Regions from separate parts of the Parviterribacter multiflagellatus genome, predicted to be linked through region 2. Evidence: riboswitches for the same ligand, from Rfam matches in the RefSeq annotation. Region 2 holds a riboswitch; each other region holds the start of a gene.
What was found. Region 2 has a riboswitch for cyclic di-AMP ahead of AC1UE5_RS26230 (C40 family peptidase). Riboswitches for the same ligand answer to the same signal wherever they lie in the genome.

Region 1: linked by a shared signal. The riboswitch ahead of AC1UE5_RS10780 (septal ring lytic transglycosylase RlpA family protein) and the one ahead of AC1UE5_RS26230 (C40 family peptidase) in region 2 are both predicted to bind cyclic di-AMP.
Region 3: linked by a shared signal. The riboswitch ahead of AC1UE5_RS10520 (peptidoglycan-binding domain-containing protein) and the one ahead of AC1UE5_RS26230 (C40 family peptidase) in region 2 are both predicted to bind cyclic di-AMP.

Annotation. Positions count from the first base shown of each region.
Region 1 covers NZ_JBXPIZ010000004.1:284,790-291,331, reverse strand. Annotated here, with positions in the region: gene AC1UE5_RS10805 (SRPBCC family protein) at 1-308, shown strand, start outside; gene AC1UE5_RS10800 (NAD(P)/FAD-dependent oxidoreductase) at 284-1,264, opposite strand; gene AC1UE5_RS10795 (hypothetical protein) at 1,285-2,283, opposite strand; gene AC1UE5_RS10790 (sigma-70 family RNA polymerase sigma factor) at 2,459-3,562, opposite strand; gene AC1UE5_RS10785 (hypothetical protein) at 3,752-4,600, shown strand; cyclic di-AMP (ydaO/yuaA leader) riboswitch at 4,671-4,815, shown strand; gene AC1UE5_RS10780 (septal ring lytic transglycosylase RlpA family protein) at 4,826-5,581, shown strand; gene AC1UE5_RS10775 (hypothetical protein) at 5,578-6,542, opposite strand, start outside.
Region 2 covers NZ_JBXPIZ010000014.1:4,088-10,629, reverse strand. Annotated here, with positions in the region: gene xseA (exodeoxyribonuclease VII large subunit) at 1-48, opposite strand, end outside; gene AC1UE5_RS26240 (hypothetical protein) at 96-407, opposite strand; gene AC1UE5_RS26235 (cell wall-binding repeat-containing protein) at 404-1,615, opposite strand; cyclic di-AMP (ydaO/yuaA leader) riboswitch at 2,536-2,682, shown strand; gene AC1UE5_RS26230 (C40 family peptidase) at 2,687-3,316, shown strand; gene AC1UE5_RS26225 (acyl-CoA thioesterase) at 3,371-3,886, opposite strand; gene AC1UE5_RS26220 (PspA/IM30 family protein) at 3,910-4,671, shown strand; gene pspAA (PspA-associated protein PspAA) at 4,668-4,964, shown strand; gene AC1UE5_RS26210 (hypothetical protein) at 4,961-5,389, opposite strand; gene AC1UE5_RS26205 (CGNR zinc finger domain-containing protein) at 5,607-6,227, shown strand; gene AC1UE5_RS26200 (hypothetical protein) at 6,179-6,542, opposite strand, start outside.
Region 3 covers NZ_JBXPIZ010000004.1:234,602-241,143, reverse strand. Annotated here, with positions in the region: gene AC1UE5_RS10550 (DUF2339 domain-containing protein) at 1-918, shown strand, start outside; gene AC1UE5_RS10545 (rhodanese-like domain-containing protein) at 933-1,268, shown strand; gene AC1UE5_RS10540 (cold-shock protein) at 1,295-1,498, opposite strand; gene arfB (alternative ribosome rescue aminoacyl-tRNA hydrolase ArfB) at 1,592-1,966, shown strand; gene AC1UE5_RS10530 (putative bifunctional diguanylate cyclase/phosphodiesterase) at 1,963-3,363, opposite strand; gene AC1UE5_RS10525 (LOG family protein) at 3,392-4,072, opposite strand; gene AC1UE5_RS10520 (peptidoglycan-binding domain-containing protein) at 4,114-4,914, opposite strand; cyclic di-AMP (ydaO/yuaA leader) riboswitch at 4,925-5,093, opposite strand; gene AC1UE5_RS10515 (calcium-binding protein) at 5,223-6,542, shown strand, end outside.

The sequences.
Region 1 (6,542 bases), on a different contig from region 2:
ACTTCCTCGAGCGCCACCCCGGCGACGAGCGCGCGACGGTGATGCTGAAGGTGGGCGGCGGCGCGCCGCTGACGCCGGACGCGGTCGGGCTCGGCGACGGCGGCGGGCTGGAGGAGTGGTTCCGCACGCCGCACCAGGTCGGGCTGCTCGTCGGCGACGACGCGCTGCTGATCCTCGTCGCGCACCCGGCCGGCGGCGGGCGGCTCGTGCTCAGCGCGTACGGCGCGGACCCGGCGGTGCTGGAGGCGATGGGCGCCCGGTGGGCCGCCGCGCTGGGCGAGCGCTACGGCGACGTGACCGACGCCTGAACGGCCGGGAAGCGGAGCGGGTCGAGCGTCGCGGGCAGGGTCGCGGCGTCGTCGCGGAGCATCGCGCGGACCACGAGCTCCGACGTCGCCGCGCCGATCGAGATGCCCCACGCGCCGTGGCCGGCGCACATCCACGTGCGCTCGTCGAGGCGGCCGACGAGCGGGCGGCCGTCGGGCGAGTTGGGGCGCGGGCAGACGCGCGGCGGGCCGGCGGGCGTGACACCGCCCTCGACGAAGCTGCTCGCGTGCGCGACGAGCGTCGGGAGCACGTCGGCGGGGTCGGGCTCCTCGCGCCCGGCCGACGAGCCGAGCACGCTGCCGCAGACGCTGAAGACCACGCCGCCGTCGCCGTCGACCACCGCGTCGACGCCGGTCTCCTCGATGATCACGGTCGCGCGCTGGGCGATCGGCGCGGTGACGCCCCACAGCGGGGAGACCCCGGGCGCCCACGCGCCGGTGGCGACGAGCGTCAGGTCGGCGCCCCGCGCGTCGCTGGTCTCGGCGCCGGCGTACTCGCCCTGCTCGAAGGTCACGCCCGCCGCGCGCGCCCGGTCGGCCCACGCGCGCGTCACGCGCTCCGGCCCGACGACGTAGCCCATGTGGAGCAGCACGCCCGGGATGCCGGCCTTGACGAGCGGCTCCACGTCGCGCGCCTCCTCCACGACCTCCGCGCGCAGCTCCGGCGCGTGGCCGGCGGTCTCGCGTGTGTTGAGGAGGAGCGTGCCGTCGGGCGTGTCGCCGAGGTCGGGGAGCACCTCGCGGTGCAGCTCGACCGTCCGCCAGTGCAGCGGCCCGAGCACGTCGTCGAACGGGTACTGGAGCACGCCGGAGTTCCGGCCGCTCGCCCCCGCCGCGATCCCCTCGCGGTCGAGCACGGTCACGGAGTGCCCCGCCTCGGCGAGGAACGTGGCGGCGGTGCACCCGATGATGCCCGCGCCGGCGATGAGGACGTCCACAGGACGACAGGATGCCGGGTTCACCGGCGGCGCCGGAAGACGACGGCGCACGTCGCGCGATCGTCCTGGCCGTCCTCGGCGCATGGGCTGTCGAACGTCTCGGGGTCCTCGACGGACTCGTCCTCCTCGCCCAGCTCGACGCCCTCGCCACCGTCCACCTCGAGCGTCCCGCCGCGGACGAACGCGTAGCCGGTGCGGGCGCGGTAGCCGCGCTCGGTGGTCGTCCGGCCCGTGCGGAGGTCGTACGTGCTGGGCCCGACGCGCGTGCACCCGCTCGGATCGCCGAAGCACGCGACGAGCCACCCCAGCCGGTGGCCGGCGAACGTCGGCCCGACGATGACCGTGCCGCTCAGCCCACCGCCCGCCCGGCGCAGGACGCGCGGCCGGGCGCGCGGCCGGTCGAGGTCGTACAGGCGGAGCGCGAAGAGCGAGGACACCTCGATCTCGGGACGATCGTCCTCCGACGTGATCGCCGCGACGTCGCGCCCGCGCACCTCGAGCGCCTCGACCGCGAAGTCCCCGCCGCCGCGCAGGGGACGCGACCGGATCGTCCGGGCGGCGAGGCGGTCGCGCGTGAGGATGGCGTGGCGCTTGCCGTGCTCGGCCTGCCACACGATCCGTCCACGCCACACGGTGGGCTCGGTCTCGTCCCACTCCCGCGTGCTCGCGGTGCGGATCCGCTCCTCTCCGTGCCGCCCGATGCGGTGGAGCCACAGGTCGCAGCTCGGCGGCTCGCACCGCGAGTAGACGACGATCGGGCGCCCGTGCGAGTCCGGCCCGACGTCGGCGTCGAACGGCCCGCTGTCGGCCGGCACGCCGGGCAGCGGCACCACCCGCCCGTCGCGATGTACGCGCGAGAGGCGGTACGGGCCGTGCGCGCGCACCGCCACGCTGACCACCGCGACCCCGCCGTACGCGCGGATCTCGCTCTCGTTCGGCAGCCGCGCGACGACCTCGCCCCGTGCGACGTCGGCGAGGGCCAGCGCGCAGAGGCAGGCCGCCACGATCGTTCTCCGCATGCCCTGAGAACGACGACGGCCGCGCTGGGTAGCGCGGCCGTGTCTGACAGCGTCGGTCGTGTCACGAACGCCTCCTGACCGAGGCATCGTCGTGGCTGGGGCGGCCGGACGAGCGACGAGTAGGCCGGCAGGCCGGTAGTCGTCGTCCGGTCGCGCCAGGCGCGGCGAGGGCCGGTCAGGCGACGTCGCGGAGCTTCTGCGCCTCCGCCAGCGACTGGAGCTTCTTGAGCGACTGGTTCTCGATCTGGCGGATGCGCTCGCGCGTCACGTTGAACGTGCGGCCGACCTCGTCGAGCGTGCGCGGGTGCTCGCCGCCGAGGCCGTAGCGCAGCTCGAGGACGCGGCGCTCGCGGTAGCTCAGGTTCTCCAGCGCCTCACGGAGGGCCTCCTTCGTGAGGATCTCCGCCGCGCGCTCGTACGGGGACTCCGCGCGCTCGTCGGCGATGAACTGGCCGAACTCCGACTCCTCCTCGTCGCCGACCGGCTTCTCGAGCGAGACCGGCGCCTGAGCGGAGCGCTTGATCGAGTCGACCTCCTCGGCGTCGATGCCGGTGGCCTCCGCGATCTCCTCGTTGGAGGGCTCACGGCCGAGCTCGGTGACGAGCTTGCGCTCGGCGCGCCCGATCTTGTTGAGCTTCTCGACGACGTGGACCGGGATGCGGATCGTGCGCGCCTTGTCGGCGAGCGCGCGGGCGATCGCCTGGCGGATCCACCAGGTCGCGTACGTCGAGAACTTGAAGCCCTTGCGGTAGTCGAACTTCTCCGCGGCGCGGACCAGGCCGAGCGTCCCCTCCTGGATCAGGTCGAGGAACGGCAGCCCCTGGTTGCGGTAGTTCTTCGCGATCGAGACGACGAGGCGGAGGTTCGACTCGACCATCTTCTGCTTCGCGTCCAGGTCGCCGCGCTCGATGCGCTTCGCCAGGTCGACCTCCTCCTGCGCGGTGAGGAGGCGGACCTTGCCGATGTCCTTCAGGAAGAGCTGAAGGGAGTCGGTCGTCATGTCGGGGCGGAAGATGTCCGCCGCCTTGGACTTGCGGCCCCGGCGCTTGTCCGGGGCGCGCTCGACGGCGTTGGCCGCCGCGGTCGCGGGATCGATCTCCTCGACGAGCTCGATCTCCGAACCCTCGAAGAAGGTGTGGAGCTCCTCGACGTCGGACTCGTCGAGGTCGAGCTCGGATACGGCCTTGGTGATCTCGGCGAACGTCAGTACGCCGACCTCCTGGCCCCGCGCCAGAAGGTTCTTGACCTCTTCGAGTTCCTGGAGTTCTACGACTGACATGAAGTTCCGTTTCCGCCGGACGGGTCCAGCACGTGGTTCCTCGCGAGGGTCCAGTTCTCCGTCACGAGCAGGGATACCCGCTCGCCACGGAAAGTTGGCTGCCTCAGTCTAGGCACTTTCGCGGCTTGGTCAACGCACTTGACGGCGGCGGGGCCGTCTCCCTGCAACCTGCGACAGAATGATCAGCCGATGGCTGATGATCCTCAGCGCGAGGTCCTCTCAAGCCTGCCACGGTCCCGCCCGGTCCGCCGCAGTACCAAGCGCTCCGGGTCGACCGCCGAGGCAGCCGACGCGGTGAAGGCCGCGGCGAGCGAGAGCACCGGCGCCACCACCGACAAGCCCGCGCCCGCGAAGAAGCCGGCGACGGCGAAGAAGCCCGCGGCGGCGAAGAAGCCGGCAGCGGCGAAGAAGCCTGCGGCCGCGAAGAAGCCGGCAGCGGCGAAGAAGCCCGCGACCGCGGCGAAGACGCCGGCGGCGGCTGCGGCGAAGCCCGCGGCGGCGAAGCCGAAGGCGGCTGCGGCGGCCAAGCCCGCTCCGGCCGCGAAGGCGGCGGCCAAGCCGACGGCGAAGGCCCCGGCCAAGGCGGGCGCCACCGCGAAGTCCGCCGCGGCAGCCAAGCCGGCCGCAGCGAAGAAGCCCGCGGCCGCGAAGGCCGCCGCGCCGCGCACGCCGGGCCCGAAGCAGGGCGCGACCAAGGCCGCGAAGGCCGCGGCCGCCGGCACCGCACCCGCCGCCAAGAAGCCCGCCGCGCGCAAGCCGGCGGCCAAGAAGGCGCCCGCGCGCGCGACGCGCCCGAAGCTCGAGGCGGTCCCGCCCGCCAACGGCGCCGTGGCCGACGCGCCGCCGCCGCGCGCGCCGGAGGCCACGACCCCGCCCGCCGGGTGGGCGTCGACGGAGCCCACGGGCGGCCACGGCGGCGGCGGCCCGGTCGACACCGTCACGACCGCCGTGAAGGCGGCCGGCGAGGTCGCGCAGATCGGCGTGGCCGTCGGCAAGCAGGCCGTCAAGGGCCTGCTCTCGCGCATCCCCAAGCCGTAGCGCTCGCTGCTCTTCCACCCGCGCGCGCGAGCGACGCGCGCGGGTGGGAGGTGCGCTACGCTCCCGCGGTCGCCGAGTCTCGCGGTCTCCGGATCGTGGGAGCGGGGGAACCACTTGCGCCGCCGGACCACCACCGGTGCGACGGCGCTGGGGCGAATCGACCTCGTGAGAGGTCGTAGCGCATCGCGCGAGCCCGTCAGCTCACCCCGTAGGCGCGTTCCACATATGCCGCCGATCCTTCGAAGCACTCCGCTGCTCGCTGCCGCCGCGTTCGCGCTTGCCGGCACGCTGACCACGCCCGCGTCCGCACAGCTCGCGGCGCCGACCGGCGGCGCCGAGGCCGCCTCGCCCGCCAAGCCCGGCCTCACCGTCGCCCCCGGCGCGCTCGTCGCCCGCACCGTCGCGATCCGCGGGAAGGTCGACGCGACCGACGCCGGGCGCGCCGTCCGCGTCGAGCGCCAGCTCGCCGACGCCACCTGGGCCCAGATCGCCAGCGCCGTCGTCGGCGCGGACGGCACCTTCAAGGCGCTGTGGAAGACGGACGCCCCGGGCCGCGTCGCCCTGCGCGCGATCGTCGACCGCGGCACGGCCGACGGCTCGGTCGTCGCCACCGCGGCCGCCGCGCCGCTGACGGCGCAACTCACGGTCTTCACCGGCTCGGTCTCCAGCTGGTACGGCCCCGGCTTCTTCGGCCGCCGCACCGCCTGCGGCCAGCGCCTGCGCCGCACCACGGTGGGCGTCGCGCACAAGACGCTCCCGTGCGGCACGCGCGTCGACGTCTACTACAAGGGCAAGACCCTGAACGTCCCGGTCATCGACCGCGGCCCGTTCAAGAAGGGCCGCGACTGGGACCTCACGCAGGCCGCCGCCGAGCGGCTCGGCGTCACGGCCACCGTCCGCGTCGGCGTGCTGTCGCCGATCCCGATCCCGGACGAGGCGCCCGACCCCGACGCGCCCGCCGGGACGACCGCCGCGCGCTAGCGGGGCGGGCCCGAGACCCGCACGCCCGCGGCGCGGGCGGCGAAGAGGGCCTCCTCCGCGAGGCCCTCGAGGACCTCGGGGGCGTCGGAGTCGGCCGGGCAGGCCGTGACGCCGACGCAGAGCTGGAGCGGGGCCCCGCGGTGCGGCTCGACCTCGCCGACCGCCGCCGCGATGCGGTGCGCGAGCGCGCGGCCCTCGTCGGTGTCGGTGTCGGGCGCGGTGAGCCAGTAGCGCCCGGGCATCTCGCGTACGAGCGCGTCGGCGGGACGCAGCTGCGCGACGATCGCGCCCTCGGCCTGCTCCAGCGCGCGCGCCGCGTCGCCGTCCTCGTCGGCGGCGACGAGCCGCTCCGCGTCGGCGACCTCCAGGCAGAGCACGGCGAACGGCAGCCCGTCGGCCGTGTGGCGCTCCAGGCGGCGGACGATGGCCGCGCGCCACGGGGACAGCTGGGTGGCGAACGCGCTGCCGTCCTCGACGCCGTGGTGGAGGCGGCGGATGCGCGGCTCGTCGACCGGCGGCGTGTCGGCCCGCAGCCGCTCCGCGGCGGCGTCGAAGGGGTCGAGGTCCTCGTCGTCGTCGAACGCGAGCGAGCGCAGCCGCTGGGCAGCCTCGGCGAGCGGGTCCGTGGCGGTCGCCGCCTCGCGCAGCGCGGACTCGATCCGGGCGAGCACGTCGCCGGTGCGCGGGGGCCGGTGCTCCACCGGCTCCACCTCGACCTGCGCGGTGGCGGGTGCGGGCGCCGGTGGCTCCTCACGTACTGGCGCGGCGGGCGGCGGAGGAGCCGGGGGCGCCGCGGCGGCAGGCGCCGGCTGGTGCGGGAAGGGCGGGAGATCGACCTCGCCGCCGAGGTCCTCGACGTACACGCCGGGGTGCGGGTCGTCCGCCTCCCCGCCCGGCCGCGCGTCCCCCGCGGGCGCGGCAGGCTCGTCGTCGGCCCCGCGCAGCACCGCGGCGAGCGGCC
Region 2 (6,542 bases):
GGACGAGCCCGGGATGCCGTCGGGCGCGAGCGTGGGGTCAGCCGCCATGAACCGTCAAGTACGCCAGAGGCGGCGGACGGAGCGGCGTCGCGTCGCTACTGGTGCGCGGCCTGCTCGGCGGCCGGGCGGGCCGCCGTGGCGTCGGCGCCGAGCGAGGGCAGCGGGCCGATGCCGTCCTCGTGCGGCGTGCCGCGGACCTCGCCGCTGAAGCCCAGGGCCGTCAGCCGCGCGATCTCCTCCTCGCCCTCGACGCGGGCCGGGTGGCCCTCGGGGAGCTCGCGGATGAGCTTCGCGATGCGGTTGCGCACCTGCAGCGCGAAGTGCGGGGTGGCCGCGCCCTTGAGCTGGCGGACGTCGTCGACGGTGACCTCGCGGGTCCTGCGGATGGGGTGCTCGGCTTCGCTCACGACGACGGTGCGCTCTCGCTCTCTTGGTCTTCTGACGTCTGGATCCGGGTGATCTCGAGGAGCGCGTCGATGCGGGCCTGGCCCTTGACGCTCAGGGCGCTCTCGTCACCGATCACCCAGCCGTGATTGTAGACGCCGCGTACCGGGTCCTGGCGGTAGCCGGGCTGGATGTCGAGCAGGTAGCTCTCGAGCGCCTTCGGGAGCGTGTCGCCGCCGGTGTGCAGGAGGATCGGCCCGTACGTGCCGCTGGCCGACAGCGGCGCGGCGGCCACCGCGTCCATCGGGCGCGAGGCGTTGACGAAGACGAGGCCGTGGCCGGGGTCCACGACGCCCCAGCCGAAGCCGCCGTCGCTGAACCGGGAGAACGCGACGGCGGAGGCGATCGGGTCGGCGCCGCCCTCGATGCGCTCGACGGTGCCGAGCTCGTCCAGCTCCCGCTCGACCTTCGCGGAGACGATCGTCGCGTCGCCCAGCACGTAGATGCGCGGCTTCCCGTGGCGCTTGATCGCCGCGCGCGTCTCGGCGGGCAGCGCGTCGCGCTCGGTGTAGAGGATCGGGTCGCCGGACTTGGCGGCCCAGCCGGCGGCGGGCGCGGCGATCGCAGGCCGCGTGGCGCCGGTGACGATCACCTGCCCGCTCGCCTTGCCCTGCGCCGCGGTGACGAGCGCGTCGATCCGCGCCGCGATGTCGGCGGGCGTCGTGCCGGCGATGTCGGTGGAGCGCCTGCCCTCGATCTCGGGGACGTCGCCGATGCGGATCACCTGCGCGTTGCCCGCCTCCTCGGAGCCGGTCGGGTCGAGCGCGTCGATCGCGTCCTTCGTCGCGGCGGGCAGCTCCTCGCCGTCGGCCAGCAGCACCGGGGCGCCGATCGGGTCGGCGATCAGCGCCGCCGCGGCGACGCCCGCCTGCCAATGGTCCTTGTCGACGAGCGCGACGGCGTTGGGGCGGCGCGCAGGGTCCGGATGGACGGCGCGCGCCACGCCGGCGGCGTCCGCGACCGGGTCGCCGCCGCCCACGCGGGTCGTGTTCTTGGTGGCGAACGTCGGGAAGCCCAGGTCGTCCGCGGCGTCCTCCTGCTCCCCCTTGACGCCCACCTCGGGCGCGTCGCCGGGGTCGGAGCCCGGGTCGTTGTCGCCGCTGCCGCAGGCGGCCACGAGGAGCGCCAGCGCCGCGAGCAGGGCAGCCAGGAGAGGACGGCGGAGGAGCATGGCGGGCAAGGTACCGGTCCACGTGCGGCAGAACGCCACCGTCCTGTGACGCTGTTGACCGTGCTCGCGTGCGCGCCCGCGGCGCGTGCGCAGGACGACCTCGCGCTGCTCCGCCAGCACGCCCCGCGCCTGCACTACGACGCGCGCGAGCGCGACCGGGCGACGGCGGTCGAGGCGCTGGTCGCAGGCCCGGTGCGCGGCGACGCGGTGGCGCTGCGGCCGCGCGTGACGCCGCTCCCCGACGCCGTCTACGGGCGGGTGGTGCGCGAGCGGGGCGAGGGCACGTTCCAGCAGTACTGGCTGCTGTACGCGGACAACCCGCAGGACCGCGGCATCCTGCGGACGGGCCGGCACGAGGGTGACTGGGAGCTCGTGCAGGTGCGGCTCGGGGCGGACGGGGAGCCCGCGACGGCGACCTACGCGCAGCACGGATGGGCGGCGCGCTGCGGGTGGAGCGGGGACGTGTTCGTCGCCAACGGCTCCCACGCCTCGTACCCGGCGGCGGGCGAGCACGGGCGGCCGTGGCCCGATCCCGACGACGAGGCGCGCGGCGACGGGCGCGCGGTCACGCCCGAGGTGCGGCCGTTCGGCACGTGGGTGCGGTGGCCGGGGCGCTGGGGGAGGACCGAGACCGGCCTGGTCCCGGTGCCCGGTGAGAGCCCGTCGCCGCCCGGGCCCGCGTTCCAGGAGACCGACGCGTGGCGCGATCCGGCGGCCTACGAGCGCGGCGCGCGCGGCTGCGCGGACGGCGCGCCCCCGCATCCCTGGCCGGTCTACGCGGTGTCGTCGGCGCTGCTCGCGCTCCTCCTGCTGGGCTTCCGAACGTGGCGCGCAGAAGCCCGGAGCTTGCGGGATCGAGGTTCAAGTCGACGGATGTTGGGCCGACTACGACGCATGATCCATTGCAGGTTGGGTATTGTGCCCGGCCGATGCCGAATCCCTAGCCGACAGGCCAGGGATCGGGGGACCCATGTTGTTGGGGTGAACCGCCTGCTTCTGCGGGCGGAGCGCCGGCTCTTTCCGCGCTAACCCGTCAGCTAACCCCGTAGGCCGACGAAAGAGGTAAGTGCCGTGCGGGGACTCCCCGTTGTCATCACGAGCGTGCTCGCGGTGGGCCTGGTCATGGCCCCCAACGCTGCTGCCCAGTCCACGGGTGGGGCCGGCTTCGCGAGCGCAGCTGCCAAGAAGACGGTCAAGAAGAAGACCGTCAAGGCCAAGGAGGCCGGCGCCGGCAACGGCGGCACGGCCGCCGTCGAGGTCCAGTCCGCGCCCGTCCCGGGCGAGCCCGCCATCATCGGCGAGGACGGCCTGGCCTACGCGCCGCTCTCGGCGCCCGCCGAGGTCCACGCCGCGATCGCCGCGGCCAACAAGATCGTCGGCAAGCCGTACAAGTACGGCGGCGGTCACGCCAAGGTCGAGGACACGGGCTACGACTGCTCGGGGACCATCTCCTACGCCCTCCTCGCCGCGGGCCTCCTCGAGGACCCGCTCGACTCCTCGAGCTTCATGCGGTGGGGCAAGTCCGGCCCCGGCCAGTGGTTCACCGTCTACACGAACCCCGGCCACGCGTTCATCGTCATCGCCGGCCTGCGGCTCGACACGAGCGCGGCGGGCGACCCCAGCGGCCTCAAGGGCCCGCGCTGGCGCCCCAACCTGCGCTCCACGCGCGGGTTCAAGGTCCGCCACTTCGAAGGCTTCTAAGACCCCCCGGTGAGGGAGCGGGCGCCGAAGACGCGCCCGCTCTCTCGCTGATCCTCAGCGGGCGGGCGTGCCCTCCCGCTCCTCCGCGGCGCGCGCCTCCACGATCTGCTCGCGCTCGGCCAGCCGGTTGGCCCGGCGCAGCTGCGCCTCGCGCTCGCGGCGGTGCTCCTCGGGCGTCTCGCAGATCAGCGGCGGGACCTTCGCGGGGTGGCCGTCCTCGTCGAGCGCGACCATCGTGAGGTAGGCCGTCGTCGTGTGGCGGACCTCGCCGGTGCGCGGGTTCTCGGCCTCGACGCGGACGCCGACCTCCAGCGAGGTGTTCCACGCCGCGTTGATGGTCGCCTTGAACGAGACGAGCTCGCCGACGTTCACCGGCTGGAGGAACGTCATGCGGTCGAGGCCCGCCGTCACGACCCGGTTGCGGGAGTGGCGGACGCCCGTGACGCCCGCCGCCTCGTCGCAGTAGCGCATGATCGTCCCGCCGTGCACGAACCCGGCGCTGTTCGCGTCGGTCGGGCCCATCCAGCGGACGAGGGTCGAGCGCGATTCTGCGGGGGTCCTAGGGTCCATCCAGTCGATGGTACGGTGCCTCCATGCCCGGACTCGGTGGCAGGTTCAGCACGGTCGTCAAGGCCAAGATCTCCAAGATGCTCGACAAGGCCGAGGACCCGTCCGAGGTCCTCGACTACTCGTACGAGCAGCAGCTGCAGCTCCTGCAGAACGTCAAGAAGGGCATCGCCGACGTCGTCACGGCGAAGAAGCGCCTTCAGCTGCAGTCGAGCAAGCTCGAGCAGCAGGTCGTCAAGCTCGACACGCAGGCGCGTCAGGCGCTCGCGGCGGGCAAGGAGGACCTCGCCCGCGTCGCGCTGGAGCGCAAGCAGCTCGCCCAGACCGAGCTGCAGTCGCTCGACTCGCAGGTCGCGGAGCTCGAAGCGCAGCAGCAGCGCCTCACCGACAACGAGGCGAAGCTGCGGGCGAAGATCGAGGCGTTCCGGACCAAGAAGGAGGTCATCAAGGCGCAGTACTCCGCCGCCGAGGCCCAGGTCCAGATCTCCGAGGCCGCCACGGGCGTGGGCGAGCAGATGGCCGACGTCGGCCTCGCGATGCAGCGCGCGATGGACAAGACCGAGCAGATGAAGGCGCGCGCCGACGCGGTCGAGGAGCTGGAGGCCGCCGGCACGTTCGACGACCTCACGCAGCTCGGCTCGGGCGAGGACGACATCGACAAGCAGCTGCGCGAGCTGACCACCGCGTCGCAGGTCGACGACGAGCTCGCCAAAATGCGCGCCGAGCTGGGCTCCGGCGACGCGGGCTCCAAGCCCGCCGGTGAGCTCGGAGAGGGGAAGGGCGCGTGATCGTCCGCATCGCGACCGAGGACCAGTACGAGATCCCGGGCGACCACTACAAGGAGATCGACGACCTCGACAACGCCGTCGTGGAGGCGGTCGAGGCCGGCGACGAGGCGCTCTACCAGGAGCGCTTCGCCGCCCTCATCGCGTGGATCCGCGAGCACGGCAAGCCGGTCGGCGCGGACGAGCTGCGCGAGTCGGACGTGATCGTGCCGCCGGCGGACACGACGTTCGCCGAGGCCGCGGTCGAGTTCACGGGCGAGGGGCTCATCCCCGACTCGCTCGCCGGCTCGGCCTAGGCTCCTTCGACCAGCCCGGCCCGTCGCAGCCCTCGGAGCTCCCACTCCGAGGGCTCGAACGCCTTCCCCGGCACGGCGCCGATCGCGAGGATCACCGTGCCGGGCTCGGTCGCGTGCGCGACCCGGTGCGACGGCGGCGTGACCGCCAGCAGCGTGCCCTGCGGCGCCTCGATCGTCTCGCCGTCGACCACGAACCGCGCCGCGCCGTTGACGACGCAGTACAGCTCCTCCGGCTCGTCCTCCTCGTGGGGCTCGATGATGAGGTCGCCGGGGTTCTCGCCGACCCACGCGTTGGCGCCGAAGGCCCGGATCCCGAGGTGCTCGCGGACCGAGCGCCACTGCAGGCCCTCCTCCGGATCCGTGGGGACGAGCGGCGTGTCGTCGGTGATGTGGGCGACGCGGACGCTCACCGGGCGTGCCCCCATCGGCGCGGCATCCGCACGTGGCGGCGGGTCGGGGCGGTGGGGTGCGTGGCGCGGTAGCGCGGGGCGTCGTCCGTGGCGATCGTTTCCACGATCGACCAGGCGGAAGGGGGAAGCATGTCGTGGGCTCCTTCGCTGTGTGCTCGGCGTTGTCTCGTAACTCCCTAAATCGTATAGCCGGTTGCGTAACCGGTCAAACGGTTTTGGTAGTCTGGGTGACATGAGCCAGGTGGCGCCGGGACGGCTGGAGGTCGTCCGGGAGTTCGTGAACTCGATCGACCTCGAGAGCGGGGCCGATCAGCTCGAGTCGCCCGCGGTGCTCGCGGAGTGGCTGGCGGAGCGCGGCCTGCTCGGCAACGCCGGTGAGCCGCCTGGCGTCGCGGACCTGCGGCGCGCGATCGAGCTGCGCGAGGCGCTGCGGGAGCTGCTGCTCGCCCACCATCCGGAGGCGGAGTCGCCGCCGGCGGCGGTCGTGGCGACGGTGGAGGCGGCGGCGCGCCGGGCGCGCCTGGAGCTGCGGTTCACCGCGCCGGACGGCGCCGCGCGGGTGGAGCCGGGGCGCGGCGGGGTCGACGGGGCGCTGGGCGCGCTGCTGGCGATCGTCGCGGGCGCGCAGGCCGACGGCACGTGGGAGCGGCTGAAGGCGTGCCCGTGGGACACGTGCAAGTGGGCGTTCTACGACCACTCGCGCAACCGCTCCGGCGTGTGGTGCTCGATGAAGGTGTGCGGCAACCGCGCGAAGGCGGCGTCGTTCCGGCAACGACGCCGCCAGGATGCGCACGGCTCAGACGTTCACGGCAGCGTGAACGTGAAGAACCCCCAGGCCGAGCCCGGGTCGTAGCCGTTGAGCTCCTCCGCCGCGCCCTCGGCGACGACCGCCGGGACGTTGCGGTAGGTCCGCGAGCCGTCCGGGTTGAGCTGCGGGAGGGTGCCGCTCAGCTGGAGGTCGAGCACGTGCGTGCGCGTGAACGGCGTCGGCGGCTGGCCGATCGCGTCGCGGTCGCTGAACTGGCCGTCGGCGATGACCTTGCCGGTGGCGCCGAGCGACGGGATCTCGAACGTGAGGTTCTGGATCGACGCGTCGATGGAGTGGGCCGGCACCCGGTAGGAGAGGCGGCCGGCGTGGGTGAGCGTCGTCGTGGGGCCGCTGCGCGCC
Region 3 (6,542 bases), on a different contig from region 2:
GTCGCGACCGGCGACCTCGCGCTCCTCACCATCCTCGACGGGCCCGCGCTGGCCGCCGCGTGGTCGGCGTCCGCGGTCGTCTTCGCCCTGCTCGTCCGCCACCTGAAGGACGCCGGCAAGCTCGACCGCGGCGCCGCCGAGACCGGGCTGGGCGCGCACGTCGCGCTCGCGCTGATGCAGACGATGGTCGCCGGCGGCGGAACCCCGGAGACGCCCGCGCTCGTGGCCCTCGCCATCGCGTGCTTCACCTCGGGCGTCGTGCTCGCCGAGCGCCCGGCGTGGCGCGCGGCCCTGCACGCGCTCGGCCTCGTCACGGTCACCGGCCTCGCCGCGCTCAACCTCGAGGGCGCCGCGCTCGCGGTCGCGTTCGCCGCCGAGGCCGCCGTGCTCGCGCAGATCACCCGCCGCACCGACGACCCGCTCGCCGGCCACGCGTCGCTCGTCCTGCTCCTGCTCGCCGGCGGTGCCGCGCTCGTCGTCGCGCCGCCGGCGGCGCTGCTCGAGGGGCTGCCGGACACGAACGCCGCGCTCGCTGCGCTGGTCGCGGTCGGCCTCGCCGCGTGGCGCTGCCTCGGGCCGGTCGCGCCGGCGCCGATCGCCCTGTACGCCGTGTCGACGGTGCTCGTGACCGCGTGCGGCGCGGGCGCGGGGGCGCAGACGGCGCTCAGCGCGCTGTGGGGCGTCACCGGCCTCGCGCTGCTCGTCGCCGGCCTGCGCGTGGACCGTCAGACGGTGCGCACCGCGGGCTTCGCGCTCCTCGGCGTCGCGCTGGGGAAGGTCGTGCTGCACGACCTGACCGAGCTGGACGCGTTCGCGCGCGTCGGCTCGATGCTCGCGATCGGCGTGCTGCTGCTGGTCGGCGGCTACGCGTGGCAGCGCATCCGCGGCAGTAGTCTCGGAGCCGAGATCCCCCACTGAGCGAGAACCCCCGCATGGACCCCGAGATCGAAGTCACCCCGCAGGAGACCAAGGAGCTGCTCGACCGCGGCGAGGCGATCGTGGTCGACGTCCGCGAGCCGTACGAGCGCGAGGCCGGCCACATCGAGGGCTCGCGCCACATCGAGCTCCAGCACCTCAGCGAGCAGGCCGCGTCGCTCCCGAAGGACCAGAAGATCGTCTTCCAGTGCCGCGCCGGCGCCCGCTCGGCGATGGCCGCGCAGGCGTTCCGCGCGTCGGGCTACGACGCCTGGTCGATGGAGGGCGGCTTGCTGAAGTGGGCCGACGAGGGACTGACGGTGGACGGCGGCGGCGAGGTCGCCGACCACTAGCCGCCGCGCCCGGGCGGTCGGCGGCGCTAGATCTTCTGGACGTTGACCGCCTTGGGCCCCTTGTCGCCGCTCTCCTCGTCGTACGACACGCGCTGTCCCTCGGGAAGCGAGCGGTAGCCGTCGGCGATGATGCCCGAGAAGTGCACGAACAGGTCACGGCTGCCCTCGTCAGGCGTGATGAAGCCGAAGCCCTTGTCGTCGCTGAACCACTTGACCGTCCCGGTGGCCATGAATCCTCCGTATGGGGTGTCTGACGGAGCGCGACGGTACCAGTTGGAGCCGACCGACTGATGCATGGTCAGCGGAGGGTTGATTGGGAGGCGTTGCTCTCGGAAGCGGAGCTTCGGACGAGCCGGTCGTCCGGCCCCGGCGGGCAGCACGCGAACGTCACCGCGTCGCGGGTCGAGGCGATCCTCGACGCCACGGCGAGCGAGCACCTGTCCGACGCGCAGCGGGCACTGATCGTGCAGCGCCTCGGCGAGCGCGTGACGGCGGTCGCACAGGACCACCGCTCGCAGCTGCGCAACCGCGAGCTGGCGCTGGAGCGGCTGCGGGAGAAGCTCGAACGTGCGCTGCACGTGCCGCGCACGCGGCGGGCGACGAAGCCGACGAAGGCGTCGAAGGTGCGCCGGCTGGACGCGAAGCGGCGCCAGTCCGAGCGCAAGCAGGGCCGCCGCCGCGGCGGCTACGACGACTAGGCCGCCGAGGCGCTCGGGAGCAACCCGCCCGGGCGGGCGAGCAGCGCGTCGAGCGCCTCGCCCTCGACCGGGCGCGCGAGGAGGAAGCCCTGCGCGTAGCGGCAGCCCATCCGCTCGAGGCGCTCCAGCTGACCCTCCGTCTCGACGCCCTCGGCGACGACCGTCAGGCCGAGCGCCCGCGCCAGCTCCATCAGCCCCGACACGATCAGCGCGTCGCGTGAGCCGCCGCTCTCCAGCCCGGCGACGAACGAGCGGTCGATCTTCAGCCCGTCGATCGGCACGTGGCGCAACCGCCCGAGCGACGAGTAGCCCGTCCCGAAGTCGTCGAGCACGATCCGCACGCCCAGCTCGCGCACCGCGTCGAGCACCGCCAGCGGCCGCTCCCCGGCCTCCATCAGCGAGCTCTCCGTCAGCTCCAGCACGAGTGCCTCCGCCGGCAGCCCCGACGCCGCGAGCGCGTCCTCGACTTGCGCGGGCAGCGTCGGGTCCGCCGCCTGGTGCGGCGAGAGGTTGACGTGGCAGGTGAGCCCGCGTCCGTCCTGCCGCCGCGCGACCTCGACGCACGCCCGGCGCAGGACCCACGCGCCGATGTCGGCGATCAGCCCCGCCTCCTCGGCGATCGCGATGAACTGCCCGGGCGGCACCAGGCCGCGCTCGGGGTGGCGCCAGCGCACGAGCGCCTCGACGCCGACGACCGCCCCGTCACCGATGCCGACGATCGGCTGGCAGGCCAGCACGAGCTCCTCGCGCAGCACCGCGCCGCGCAGATCCCGCTCCAGCGCGATGCGCTCCCGCGCGCGGATGCGCGCGAGCTCGTCGAACAGCTCGTAGCGGTCGCGCCCCGCGAGCTTCGCCCGCTCCGCGGCGACCTCCGCATCGCGCACGAGCTCGGCCGCGCCCGCCTCCGCCGCCACGGCCAGCGCGACGCCCGCGCTCGCCGTCAGCGCGACGTCCTCGCCGCGCAGCGCGAACGGCCGCCGCACCGCCGCGACGAGCGCCTGCGCGAGCTGCGCGGCCTCCTCCTCGTCGGCGACGTCGTCCAGCACCGCCGCGAACCGGTCGCCGCCGAGCCGGCCGACGGCCACGTCCGGGCCCGCCGCCGCGCACAGGCGCCGCGCCATCAGGCAGAGCGCCTCGTCGGCCGCGTCGAGCCCGTGCGTCTCGTTCACGCGCCGGAAGCGATCGAGGTCGACCACCACGAGTCCCACGCGACGCGTCTCGCCCAGCGCCGCGCGGGTGAGCGCGTCCTGCAGCCGCTGCCGCACCGGGACGCGGCCGAGCAGGCCGGTGAGCGCGTCGCGCTCGGCGCCCCGCGAGCGCGCGTCGCGGCCCGCCTCGGCGAGCAGCGCGGCGACTGTCAGGGACGCACGGTCCGGCCGATCTCCCACAACCGACACCGTGTCGAGTGTAGGAGCGCCAAACGGGTCATGTCGCACCAGAACCGTCGGACAGCTGCCGCTCGGCCGCCGCGGAGACGATCGAGACGACCTCGTCGACGCTGTCGGTGAGCCGCAGCAGCGTCAGGTCCTGCGGCGAGATCATCCCCGCGCCGAGCATGTGCTCGTGCAGCCAGTCGAGCAGCCCGGACCAGTACTCGGTCCCGACCAGCACGACCGGGAAGTGCCTGATCTTGCGCGTCTGGATGAGCGTGAGCGCCTCGAACAGCTCGTCCATCGTCCCGAACCCTCCGGGCAGCACGACGAAGGCGTTCGAGTACCGCACGAACATGACCTTGCGCGCGAAGAAGTAGTGGAAGTCGATCCCGACATCGACCCAGGGGTTCATCCCCTGCTCGAACGGGAGGTCGATCCCGAGGCCGATCGACGTCGCGCCGGCCTCGTGGGCGCCGCGGTTGGCGGCCGCCATCGCGCCGGGGCCGCCGCCGGTGATCACGCAGAACCCGGCGGAGCCGAGCGTGCGGCCGATGTCGCGGGCGAGCTGGTAGCGCGGGCTGTCCTCGGGCGTGCGCGCCGAGCCGAAGACGGCGACGCCGCGCGTGACGGACGAGAGCGCGTCGAACCCGCGCGCCAGCTCGGCGCGCATCCGTTCGACGCGCTGGGCGTCCGTGATCTCGGACGCCACGCACGGGAGCTGCGCGGAGAGCAGCTCCTCGTCGGCGTCCTGTGGGTGTCGGAGTGGTTCGTCGGTCAGAGCCCCTCAGGATGGCGCACGGTGAAGCCGCTCGGCGAGCGCTCCTCCGTCTGCCACCGGGAGCCCGACTTCGCGCGGCCGCTGGTGTCGAACCGCAGGCCGGCCACGACCATGTACATGTGGCCGCCGTGGGCGTAGATCGTGACCCACTGGCCCTCGCCGGCCTCGCCCCAGTCCATGAAGCCGCCGGAGGGCATCGACGCGTCGAGCAGGCCCGCGCCGTGCAGCGCGTAGGAGACCGAGCCCGAGCAGTCGTAGCCCGAGTCCTTCCACTTGCCGTGACCGCCGCCGTACCGGTACGGCGTCGTGGCGATCTCGTTGCCGGCGGCGATGATCTGCTTGACCGCCTCCGGGGCGTTGGCCGGCGGGATCGCCAGGCCGTCCTCCGTCAGCTCGGCCTTCTCGCCCGGCGCCGTCTGGGCGGAGACCGCGCGCGGGCGGTTCAGCGAGTCGGCCGAGAACCCGCCGCTGCCGGCGGACGGCTTGAGCGCCGTCTCGACGCTCTCGACGTCCTCCGCCGAGACGCGCCCGTCGATCGTCAGGCCGAGGTCGCTCTCCAGCCGACGCACCAGCCGGTGCGTGCCGCTGCCGAAGACGCCGTCGACCTTCGTGGAGAAGCCGGCGCGGCGGAGGAGCTTCTGCAGCTCCTTCACGTCGCCGCCGCGGGATCCCTTGGCGAGCGTGCGGTCGCCGAGGGCGGCCTGGGCGGGAGCGGCGCTGAGCGCGAGCAGCAGGAGGGCTGCGAACGCGCCGACAAGCGCGGCAAGTGGGCGGCGGGCGGGTACGGACGTCGGCACTGCTTGAAGACCTCTCTTTCGGCGGTTGCCTGCGGGGTTAGCTGTCGGGCTCGCGCAGAAAGAGCAGCGCTACGCCGCCGTGATGGCGGTGATTCGCCCCCGGCCGTCCAGACGTCGAACGGCCCATGGGTCCCCCGTCTCCTCACCAACCACGGTGAGGAGCTCGGCTGGTCCTACGAACGCCGGGCACTGTATCGCCTCGCGGGGACATAAGCCGTGGTGTGCCCGACCGCACACCTGGCGCGGCCTGGCTCGACCGGATGTCCGGGGCCTCTCAGTTGGCGCGCTGACGTGCCGATTGGCAGACCATGCCTTCCCGCCTCCGCTTGCTCGGCCTGCTCGTGCTGGCCGCCTTCACGGTCTGCGCGACCGCCTCCGCCGCCATCACGGGCCGTCAAGGCGGCCGTCTCGCCGACACCCTCGTCGGCACCGCCGGCCCGGACACGATGTCCGGCCAGGGCTCGTCCGACCGCCTGTCCGGCCGCGGCGGGAGCGACTTCATCGCGGGCGGCACCGGCGGCGACGTGCTCAACGGCGAGGACGGCGACGACCGCCTCGAGGGCGGCAGCGCCGACGACGACCTCGGCGGCGGCCTCGGCCGCGACCGCCTCTACGGCGAGTCGGGCAACGACGCGCTCGACGGCGGCGAGGGCGACGACGTCATGGACGGCGGCGACGGCGACGACAGCTCCGTCGGCGGCAACGGCAACGACTTCATCGTCGAGGCGCGCGCCGGCAACGACCGCCTGCTCGACGGCGGTGAGGGCGACGACTACCTCCACGGCAACCTCGGCTCCGACCGCAAGATCCTCGGAGGCAACGGCAACGACGTGCTCTTCGGCGGCTCGGGCGAGGACGTCCTCGACGGCGGCCCCGGCAACGACCGCATCGACGCGGGCCCCGGCCAGAACCCGGGCTTCCCGGTCACCGGCGGCGACGGCGACGACGTCCTCGTCGACGACGGCGGCGGCGCGGACCTCGACGGCGGCACGGGCAACGACACGATCTACGGCTTCGGCGGCGTCGACAACATCGCCGGCGGCCCGGGCGACGACGTGATCTACACCGGCCCCGCGCAGGACCGGGTCGACTGCGGCGACGGCAACGACACCGTGTTCGTCAGCTCTCGCGGCGAGGCCGAGCAGACCGCCGGCTGCGAGAAGATCGTGCTGCCGAACGTCATGCGCGCCGTCGTCGGCCAGGAGTCCGGCAACGACCCGACCGACACCGACGACGTCGCCACCGCGCGCGGCCAGGTGCTCGCGGCCGGCTGGAACAACGCGGCCGTGGGCGCCGCCGGCGCCGCCGGTGAGCAGGTGCTCGAGCACGTCCGGGCGCAGGAGTCGCGCGTCCTCTGCTCCTTCGCCAAGGGCTGCCGCGGCGGCTCGGCGGCCGACGAGCGCATCATCGGCACCGAGGGCGGCGACAAGATGGCCGGCGGCGTCGGCTCCGACTTCCTCGAGGGCGCCGGCGGCAGCGACCGCCTCTTCGGCGGCGGCGGTCCGGACGAGCTGTTCGGCCGCTTCGGCGACGACCTGCTCGACGGCGGCGCCGGCGATGACGAGATCGAGGGTGGCCGCGGCGACGACAAGCTCGTCGGCGGCGTGGGCGACGACCAGCTCAACGGC